Regions from separate parts of the Shouchella rhizosphaerae genome, predicted to be linked through region 2. Evidence: riboswitches for the same ligand, from Rfam matches in the RefSeq annotation. Region 2 holds a riboswitch; the other holds the start of a gene.
The links. A riboswitch is a leader RNA that binds a small molecule or an ion and turns the genes downstream of it on or off. The one in region 2 is predicted to bind lysine.
Positions count from the first base shown of each region.

Region 1: linked by a shared signal. The riboswitch ahead of V5G21_RS03290 (Na+/H+ antiporter NhaC family protein) and the one ahead of dapA (4-hydroxy-tetrahydrodipicolinate synthase) in region 2 are both predicted to bind lysine.

Region 1 covers NZ_CP144921.1:605,516-610,678, forward strand. Annotated here, with positions in the region: gene V5G21_RS03285 (M23 family metallopeptidase) at 1-863, shown strand, start outside; gene V5G21_RS03290 (Na+/H+ antiporter NhaC family protein) at 919-2,556, opposite strand; lysine riboswitch at 2,646-2,819, opposite strand; gene yunB (sporulation protein YunB) at 2,897-3,664, opposite strand; gene V5G21_RS03300 (dihydrofolate reductase) at 3,720-4,208, opposite strand; gene V5G21_RS03305 (thymidylate synthase) at 4,205-4,999, opposite strand; gene V5G21_RS03310 (YunC family protein) at 5,029-5,163, opposite strand, start outside.
Region 2 covers NZ_CP144921.1:3,932,948-3,938,110, reverse strand. Annotated here, with positions in the region: gene V5G21_RS19670 (YpjP family protein) at 1-75, shown strand, start outside; gene V5G21_RS19665 (hypothetical protein) at 218-472, shown strand; gene V5G21_RS19660 (kinase-associated lipoprotein B) at 670-1,038, shown strand; gene dapA (4-hydroxy-tetrahydrodipicolinate synthase) at 1,092-1,997, opposite strand; lysine riboswitch at 2,091-2,268, opposite strand; gene V5G21_RS19650 (aspartyl-phosphate phosphatase Spo0E family protein) at 2,320-2,475, opposite strand; gene V5G21_RS19645 (hypothetical protein) at 2,601-3,116, opposite strand; gene V5G21_RS19640 (Cof-type HAD-IIB family hydrolase) at 3,251-4,120, shown strand; gene V5G21_RS19635 (hypothetical protein) at 4,454-4,618, shown strand; gene V5G21_RS19630 (ring-cleaving dioxygenase) at 4,811-5,163, shown strand, end outside.

The DNA of each region.
Region 1 (5,163 bases), 950 kb from region 2:
CGAGCGTCCCTTGGCCCTATTTAGCAGCTGTCGACTCCTACGAACGGGGTTTACGGAAAGCGTTAAGGGACCGAGAACAAGCAAAAGGCCTTGTGTCTATTTACTATCCAAAAGAAGAATGGGTTGGCGCACTTAATCCAAACATAAACGACAATGATCCAACGACAATCAGCTTATTTGAAGGAATCGGCCTTGATGGAAATGGCGATGGGAAAGCAAACATTGAGGATGATGAAGACGTCCTTTATACATTTGCTCGCTATTTAGAGTCTCACGGTTACTCAGATGAGGATTTCCGTATTGCCCTCTGGCATTTTTACCAACGTGAACAAAGCGTTAACATTGTCAGTGGCCATGCCAAAGTATACGAAACGTTTCAAACGCTCGACTTACATCAACATGCTTTTGTCATGCCCCTTCACCATCATTATAGCTACCGTAGCACGTGGGGAGCCAAGCGAGGCTGGGGCGGTAGGCGCATTCATGAAGGGACCGACATTTTCGCCAATTACAATGTCCCGATCCAATCTTCTTCATACGGCATCGTTGAAACGATTGGTTGGAATCCTTACGGCGGCTGGCGTGTAGGCATACGCGACCTTGACAACATTTATCACTATTACGCCCACTTAAATGGCTATGAAAAAGGATTAGAGAAAGGGTCGATTGTAAAGGCAGGACAAGTCATCGGTTACTGTGGCAGCTCAGGCTACGGCAAACCAGGAACACAAGGTAAATTCCCGCCTCATCTTCATTACGGAATGTACAGGGATAACGGTATCAGCGAATGGTCATTTGACCCATTTCCTTCGTTAAAACAATGGGAGCGCGCGGACAAAAACGCGAAAAAAAACAATTCGTAAACAAATAAGCCTGCCAGTCGCTCGCATTAGTCGAGATCCTGGCAGGCTGTTAGAGTTATGATGATTGGGCTGTTTTCTTGCCTGAAGCTTGTTTATTAAGCGCTTGAAGTGCCAACACCGTAACAGCGAGGAGGGCACCAGCAGCAATCCAAGCAAAAATCGGGCCGAAGAAACCAAGGACGAGAAAAGCAACACCTGCGATTATGGCCGTTAACACCGCATAAGGCAACTGCGTCATCACATGATCCATGTGATGAGCGCCAGAACCAGCTGCCGACAAAACCGTTGTATCGGAAATCGGCGAGATGTGGTCGCCAAAAATCGAACCGGCTAAAACAGCTGCAAACATTGGGATCGCCATCGACGGCTCAATCAGTGCTGCCATTTGCCCGGCAATCGGCAGCAAAATACCAAATGTTCCCCACGACGTCCCTGTCGCAAGCCCAGAAAAACAAGCAATTAAGAACAGGATTACAGGCAAAAAGCCAGGATTGACAGAGTCACTCACTAATGATGCTAAAAACGCGCCTGTTCCTAAGCGATTAATCATTTCAATCGTCGTCCAGGCAAGCACTAAAATGTAAATAGCCGGCATCATTGCCGCCAAACCAGCTTTCAATGCTTTTCCGAAGTCTGGCAAATTTGGCTTAGACGCTAACGTTGTCGCAACAGCAACGATAAAACCAATGCAACTGCCGAGAAGGAGCGAATAGCCGATATCCGTGTATTCGAGCATATTGAGCATTGTCGCCGGCAACCCTTCCGCAGCAGCTGCCGTTGCGCCAGTGTAAAACAAAAGGGAAGTGGTGGCAATGACAAGGGCAATGATCGGCAAAAATAGCTGATAAACGCGGCCATTAGTCATGACGAGTGCTTCATCTAAATCGCCAGGCACATCGCCTTTTGCCGGGTCCGTCAATTCACCAGTGGCTTTTGCCCGGTCTTCATGGCGTTTCATTAGGCCAATGTCGATGTTAAATAAAATGATAAGGACAATAAACAACAGCGCAATTAATGCGTAAAAATTAATCGGTACTGTGTATAAAAATGCTTGGAATGCGCCGAATTCTTCTAACTGGTTAGCAGTTAAAACAGTCGCCAACGTCCCGATAATGAAAGCACCCCAGCTAGATAAAGGCATGATGACACAAATGGGCGCTGACGTTGAATCAACAATGTAAGCAAGCTTCGCCCGAGACACACGGTATCGGTCTGTTAATGGTCGGCTCATATTGCCGACAGTAAGAGCGTTAAAATAATCATCAATAAAAATGACAAAGCCTAACACAAATGGCAAAAACAACGATGACTTTCTCGTCTTAATCCGTCTTGACGCCCAGCGGCTGAATGCTTGTCCCCCGCCGGAAAATGTAATTAAGCTCGCGACCATGCCAACCAGCATTAAGAATAAGACGATATACAATTCCCAATTATTTAATGCAAACCGTGCATCCGCAATGGCTTGCCCAACACCGGAAAATGTAGGCGAATCGACTGCTTCAAAGGAAAACAACAATCCGGCGATTGTTTGGAATATGCCAGCCAGTGCTTGCCCTATATGTTGGTCAAACACCATAAAGGCACCGACCAAAATTGCAATCCCGAGAGAGATTAACACTTTTCGTGTCAATATCACGAGCGTTAATGCCAGAATCGGCGGCAATAGCGACCACCATCCAAATGCATGTTCCAAAAAAACCTCTCCTTTAACGTGGCTGTTTGCTCTATTAAAAAAGACAATGATGGAGATTTCCATCATTGTCCCGTACAATAAACAGTCCCATCCATAGTAGTTCTCCACAGTTCCCTGTGACAGTCCGACACTTCTTCAATGCCAGCCCAGCTAAAAAGCAGCAGGCCCTGCTTTTTGCTTCGGCAAAAACCCCTTTCCCTTTTCTTCAAAGCGGGCCTTCGCTCAAAAAAGGTACTGATGGTGTTTGCGCCTCTACCCCATCTGGCAGATGAGGTGTTCCTATTCAATTCTGTATCAGTTTATCACATATTTTTATGCCAGACAACGACAAAATACGACTTTATTGACTGTCATTTTCTTCCTCAGGTTGTTGGTCTGTATTCGCCTCAAGAGCTGGATAATTGACGATAGGCAGTTGGCCTCCATAAAACTGCGGCACTTCCCCAGAAATAAAGGCAAAACCTGCTGGCAACTCAACCGATACTGTATCTGCCGTCTCAGAAAAGGGCAAAATCACATCCATGCCTACTTCGATCGTGACATAAAAAGACAGCCTCGTATTGTTAATGCCCAGCTGCTCGCTTTCGTCCTTCATGCCTACTTTTGCATCGCCAATCAATGCAAACCGCAGGGGAATGCCTGGCCCGACATCGTTTAATAACGAGTTGTTCAGCGCTCTTCCTAAAGGGATCGTCGCCACTGTGCCTTCGCTTGCGCCGTATGTATTGTCTTCATTGCGTTGGATTGCATTTATCGCCTCATGGACACGGTGTTGGACATTGCCGAGGAGCTTGTTGTATTTTTGAGTGTCCAATGTGACATACGTAATCTGACCGTCTCCGTTCGTTTCAGTAATGAGCATATCGTTCATGTCAGTTTGGCCTAGCTCATCAGTCAACGCTTGCTGAATCGTATACGTCGCAATCCGCTCCATTTCCCGATGGGCAATTTGCGAAATAATCGGGCGCAGCTGTTGGTCGACAAACCAAAGCCCTTGCAAGGACAAAAGCGCGAATAGCACGGACGAAATGAGCAGCACATAGCGAAAAGGAAGCGGCCCTCTTTCTTGTTTTTGGCCTTTAATCGGGCCTCCTTTAAACCGTTTCATGTGTCCCCCTCCCTTTCCTTACATCTCTATGCAAAAGAAAGGGGACACTTACCTGTTATTTTGCTTGTTTACGCACGTAAGTCCGATATTCGTGGGGATAGCGGTTTTTTTCATCAATTGGTCCAGGCACTGTCTCCACAAGCTCCCATTCTTGCTCAGAAAGAGGGGGGACAAACGTATCCGCTTCAAATTTTTCGTCAATGACCGTGACAATGTGTTTGTCACATATATCCCATAACAGCGCAAAAATCTCCGCTCCACCTATGACGTAAATCGCTTCCTGTTTGCTAAGTTGCAGGACATCGTCGAGTGAATGAATGACTTCCGCTCCTTCTGCTTGAAAGGAACGGCTTCTCGTGAGAACAACGTTGTTGCGGTTCGGCAATGGCCCACCCATAGAGTCAAATGTTTTTCGGCCCATGACAATCGTTTGACCTGTCGTTGTCCGCTTAAAATGGCGCAAATCAGCAGGCAAATGCCAAGGCAATCCGTTGTCTTTCCCGATGCCATAGTGGGCGTCTCGTGCATAAACAAACACAATCATACGGACACCTCTGCTTTAATATGCGGATAAGGATCATAATGTTTCAGTTCAAAATCATCGTAAGTAAACGCAAACAGGTCTGTTACCTCTGGATTGATATGCATCGTAGGTAGCTGTTTTGGTTTACGCGTTAATTGAAGCTTCGTCTGTTCAATATGGTTGTTGTACAAATGGGCATCGCCAAACGTATGGATAAATTCGCCAGGCTTTAATCCGCACACTTGGGCCATCATCATCGTTAACAGGGCATAAGACGATATATTAAAAGGAACGCCAAGAAAAATGTCGGCACTGCGCTGGTACAATTGGCAAGAAAGTTTTCCGTCGTTTACGTAAAACTGAAACAAGCAATGGCATGGCGCAAGCGCCATTTCTTCAATCTCCGCGACATTCCACGCATTGACAATTAAGCGGCGAGAATTCGGATTCGTTTTTATTTGCTCAACCACTTCAGTAATTTGGTCGACTGTTTTGCCGTTTGCCCCTTCCCAGGAGCGCCATTGTTTTCCGTAAACAGGCCCAAGGTCGCCGTTTTCATCCGCCCATTCGTTCCAAATACGAACGCCATTTTCTTGCAAATAACGGATGTTCGTGTCGCCTTTTAGAAACCAAAGCAATTCATGGATGATCGAACGCATATGCAATTTTTTCGTTGTGACAATTGGAAAACCCTTTTCTAAATCAAAGCGCATTTGGTAACCAAATACGCTAATGGTGCCAGTGCCTGTCCGATCTGATTTTGGCGAGCCGTTTTGCAAAACGTGCTCGCATAACTGCAAGTATTGTTCCATAAAAACGTCAACTCCTGTTTTCAATTCATTTACATCGATTGTTTCATTTTTATAAGCGCGTCTTTTCCTGTCATTCCTTTGTGAATGCCTAACTCCTCACACTTGAGTGTAACAGATTCCAGCGGCGCTTCAAGCAACTGTTCGATTGTGCGCACGCCAACCGC
Region 2 (5,163 bases):
GACAATTTCCACGGCCACTATGAACTTGGAACCATTTATTGGGGAAAAAATGAGCCCCCGCTTTATTCAGCCTAAAGTTTAAAGGGAACCTCCGCTTCCAGTTAGCGTGAGGTTTTTTTGTTACTAGAATTGTCGCCAATTAGTAGATTTTCAATTCCCTTATCCGCTCATTCTTTGGTACAGTAGAGGAAGAGACTAGTGATGGAGGAATTGTTAGATGGAAGCTGATAAAAAATTCAGAAAGCCCCGTCCATTTTGGCTAAAATGGCTAGTCCGCCTTGTGTGCGCCTATATTGGGTTGCTCGTTGTCGTGCTAGCTGCCGCGATTTTGTCTATGAGTGGCACATTTTTGCTTGTTGTTCTAGAACTATTTGTTGAAAATGACCGCCTTCAGGAATTTAATTACCAATATTTTGTGCCTATGTCTGAGTTTCTTTGGAACTTATTCACGGCACTTGTGCCAGGCCTATAATGGGTGCGTCAGATCTGGCTTACATGGTTGCCTTGCTGGGCTGTTTTTTCGCGGCAGGCCTTTTTGGCGGACTAGCGCTCCTTGGAGTTATGCGAAATAAAAGGCTGTTGCTGTATTGGACTGCCCCTTGCGCCCTTTGTAGCGCCGTTGCTTTTTTAGTGCTGATTTTTCAACTCGTTTGATAGGAGGGAGATACAATGGAACTGTCACAGGCAAAGTATAAATCGGGTATTTATATCGGCAACGTGCTAGAGGTGAGGAAGGAAGAAAATAGGGCGCTGTTTCAAGTGCTTGCTGTCCTTACCCATCCGAACCAAGGGGATTTGCATCATCCTAAACAAATAGACGTTCCCTTTTTTCATGAGCGGAAAGCGCTTGCTTATTTGGAAAAGGCATGGGTGCCGTTTTCGACTGTGAAACCGTATGAAGGGGAGCTGCCAGACTATGGATCATCATTAAAAGCTGCCTGGGAAGCTGCTTGCGAACGTTTGCGGAGCGACGACAGTGACTGGGCTGTTAAAAGTTTGCAGCTGCTTCAAGAAGTTAGGAAGGAATACCGTTTTTAAAAAAGGTTAACGATATAAAAAAGTTCCCTCATACGTACATGAGGGAACTTTTTTCATGAAGAGGCAACCGAACGACTCGCTATTGGCAAAAACGGTTCAAGCACCGCTGCGAGCTCCATGTTTTCCGCTTCATTAAGGCCAATTAGCGGCAAACGCACCCCGCCGCCTGGTAACCGATAACGAGCAAGCGCTTCTTTGACAGGAGCAGGGCTCGGTGCCATAAACATCGCTTTCATGACAGGGAAAAGCTTATGGTGGATCGAGGCAGCAAGCTGCAGCTCGCCACTTGCAAAAGCATCGATCATTTGCTTCATTTCACGGCCAACAATATGGGAGGCAACGGAGACAACGCCTTTAGCGCCAACTGCCATCATTGGCAGCGTCAACGAATCATCGCCGCTGTATACCGAAAAGCCTTCCGGGGCGAGACGCAGAATCTCCGTGACTTTATCGATATTTCCGCTCGCTTCTTTAATCGCAAATACTTGGTCGATCTCAGCCAGCCTCAATGCTGTTTCCGCACTCATGTCAGCACCTGTACGGCCTGGTACGTTATAAAGCAGGACAGGTAAAGGAGTGGATTGAGCCACTTGGGCAATATGTTGGTAAATCCCTTCTTGGGATGGCTTGTTGTAATAAGGCACAACGACCATCAGCCCATCCGCTCCTGTTTGCTCAGCTAACTGTGCCATTTGTACCGCCTGTTGTGTACTGTTTGCGCCGATGCCGGCAATCACCTTTATGTTTGCATTGGCTGCTTCTTCCACCGCGACTGAAAGGAGCGTTTGTTTTTCTTCAAGTGTTAGTGTTGGGGCTTCGCCTGTAGTGCCATGGATAACGACCGTATCCGTCCCATTATTTGCTAAATGGTGTATGAGCGTACGTATGCCATTCACATCTAAAGCATTTTCGTTTGTAAAAGGTGTGACCATTGCCGTCATCAGGTAGCCAAAATCCATGGGAATCCTCCTAAATAGGTGGCGAGTAGAGGCACAAAAAAACAACAATGACAGAGGCTCATTGTTGCACTAGGCAAACGGGTCGTTTTCCAAGTTTGAGATAGCCCCCCATACGTTCGTATGACAGTGCTGCCCTTATTCAGAAACAGCCCCAATGGTACGGCCTTTGGGAAAAACCGCCCATTTCGGCATAAACCCCTTTCCGGCTGGTTCAAACAGATCCCAATTCCTCAGCAGCCGTACTGATCGTTTACGCGCCTCTACTCTCACATCTGTTCAATTTTATGGCTTAACCTTATCAGATTTTATTCCGGTTTGCAAACTATTTATCAGTCTTTCTATAACGGTGGGATTCCAAGCAATTTAAAAGAACATCTAGTTCCTGTGAACATTGAACGGTTTTTTTAGACGTCATGCCGTATTTGCCGGCCATTAAATGCATTTCGTTGCGTTTCACTTCAATATCAATATAAATCATTTTTGCCACTCCGCCTTTACATTTTCATCTTCCATTTCGTATTATAGCGAAAATCAAGCAAGAAGAAAAATGCATTAACAAAACTAGTCAAATAAAAGGAAAAAGAGTCAAGCTTCGACAAATTGCTACGAGGGGTTAGCCTTAATGCCATATTCCGTAATAATTGACTCAAATTCACGCCTCATTAATCGAAACGATAAAGAAGCATTGCTGTAATGTTGTTGCTCGGCCTCATAGGAATGGTTGTTTAGCGCCTGTTCAAGCTCGCCTAAGCTTACCGTATAGGAATGGTGGATATCCTCAAACCCTCCGGCAAATGGCGGCGGAAACGTGTTTGTTTGCTCGTGTGCTTTTGCTTTATCGGCGAGAAGTTCTGTAAGTGCGGCTGCTTCACTGTTATTTCCTGTCATGACCGCCTCTTGTAATTGTACCAAGACAGGGGCAGCTTCATCAACATACTGTTCAAAGGCACGGGCATAGTCTTCTGCTGCTTTTGACTGTTCTTTTTGCTCATGATTGACATCCAATTGGCTCGAGAGCCCTTTGATTTCATCAGATGCTTTGCTAGGAGAAGTGCCATCGACGCAAGCGGATAAAGCAAGTAATGCAAATAAGAGAGCGACAAACGGTTTCTTTCCCATTTCGTCCATCCTTTCTTTCATTCTGTGTTGCCTGTAGTATGTCGCGTAAACACAAAACTATTCCATTAAGCAAAAGCACGTATTTGCAAATAGCATTTGGTTTCCCTTAAAATAAATGGGAAAGGAGTGAGCGCGTGAAGTTAATTGTCACTGATATGGATGGGACGCTGCTTGATGAAAAACGCTCTGTATCAAAAGAGAACGAAGAAGCGATCAAGGCAGCACAAAAGCAAGGCGCGGTTGTCGCGATTGCAACAGGGAGAGATCTTTACGAGGCAACAGTCCCTTTGAAAAAAACAGGGTTATCATTGCCGATCATTAGTGCGAATGGCGCGCAAATCCATGATGAACACGGACGACTTCTCCATGAAGCCGTTCTCAGTCCAGACCAAGCCCGGCATGCGATGGCTGTCTTAAAAAATGAAAATGTGTATTTTGAAGTGTATACGAATGAAGGCGTGTATTCGGACGATTTTGAAGCAGGCCTTGCCGTAGTAGTCGATGTCTTAAAATCAACAGGCGCGAAATTGTCTGAACAAGAAATTATGACATTCGCCAAAGACCGTTTTGACAACGGCTCAATCAAATTGATCGATTGTTACGAAAAACTGCTTGAAGACGGAGCGGTTGTGCTTAAACTCCTTGCTTTTTCACTAGACGCTGAACGGCTCATGAGTGCGAGAGACAGGCTAGAGTTAGACAAAAACTTTGCCGTCAGCGCCTCTGCAGCAGACAATCTTGAAATTACCGATGTAAATGCCCAAAAAGGCATTGCGGTCGAACGATTAGCTCAATCACTAGGCATTTCTCCAAAAGATGTGATGGCCGTTGGCGATAATTTTAATGATGTGTCGATGTTTCAAAAAGCAGGCTTGGCCGTTGCAATGGGAAATGCGCCAGGGGAGATTCAAAAACAAGCTGATCTTGTTACGAAAACAAATGATGAGCATGGCGTTGCTTACGCCATTCGAAACTATGCGCTAAAAAAACAATCCCTTCTCTAAGGGGTTGTTTTTTTATTTTGTCATTTGTTATAAAACAAACAGAAAAATATATTGACTGTTATGATACAAGTACATATACTATTGTTATAGAGAGAAACAGCTTTAAAACCATTCAAGGAGTGTGAATCATGAGAGAGCAAACCAAACAAGTGGAACAAGAACGGGAAGAAGAGATGACCATTCTAGAAATGATTAACGATTACCATGCATAGGGCACACGCCCTGTTTTTTTTTGCTCTGGAATGTGTACCTGTTGTAATACAAGTGGGCGTTTTATTTTTTTTGCAACGGGAATGGGAGCGTAAGAAGGAGAATTGGTTGGGAGGGAATAGAATGGAGCAGCGCCATCCTTCGAAAGAAGAACTAAAGCATAAAATCGAGGAGATGAAGGCAGAAGAACGACAATACCGCCGCGAAGCGTTTATTGACATATATGAACAATATGTGGCGCTATTGGAAGACGAGATTGCTCATTTAAAATCAGCAAAGCGACCTTAGACAGTCAATCTTGTATGAGCCATGTTGTTCTATGAACAGCGTGGCTCGTTTTAGTTGCAACACGCCCGTATAATGGTAAACTGAAAAGGAGAAAAAGGGGAATAACAAGGTCAATGATTCGGGTAATTGAATGTGTTCATCTTTCTGTACCAAAAAATGTTAGGGCGAAAGCGCTGAAAAAGGAGACGAGCAATGGACATGCTCCCATTAATAGGTCATCATCATGTGTCAGCGATCACGGCTGATGCTAAAAATAATGTAGATTTTTACACAAACGTGCTAGGGATGCGGCTTGTGAAAAAAACGGTTAACCAAGACGATCCCTCAATGTACCATTTGTTTTACGCAGATGAAAGGGGCAATCCTGGCACGGAGTTGACGTTTTTTGAAATTCCGATGGCAGGCAGAACGTATCGTGGCACAAATAGTATCTCACGAACAGGGTTAAGGGTACCTTCCTATGAAGCGCTGTCCTATTGGAGTGAGCGGTTTAGTAGACTAGGTGTCACCCATGAAGGGATTCAAACGGAAGGGGAGAGAAGCAG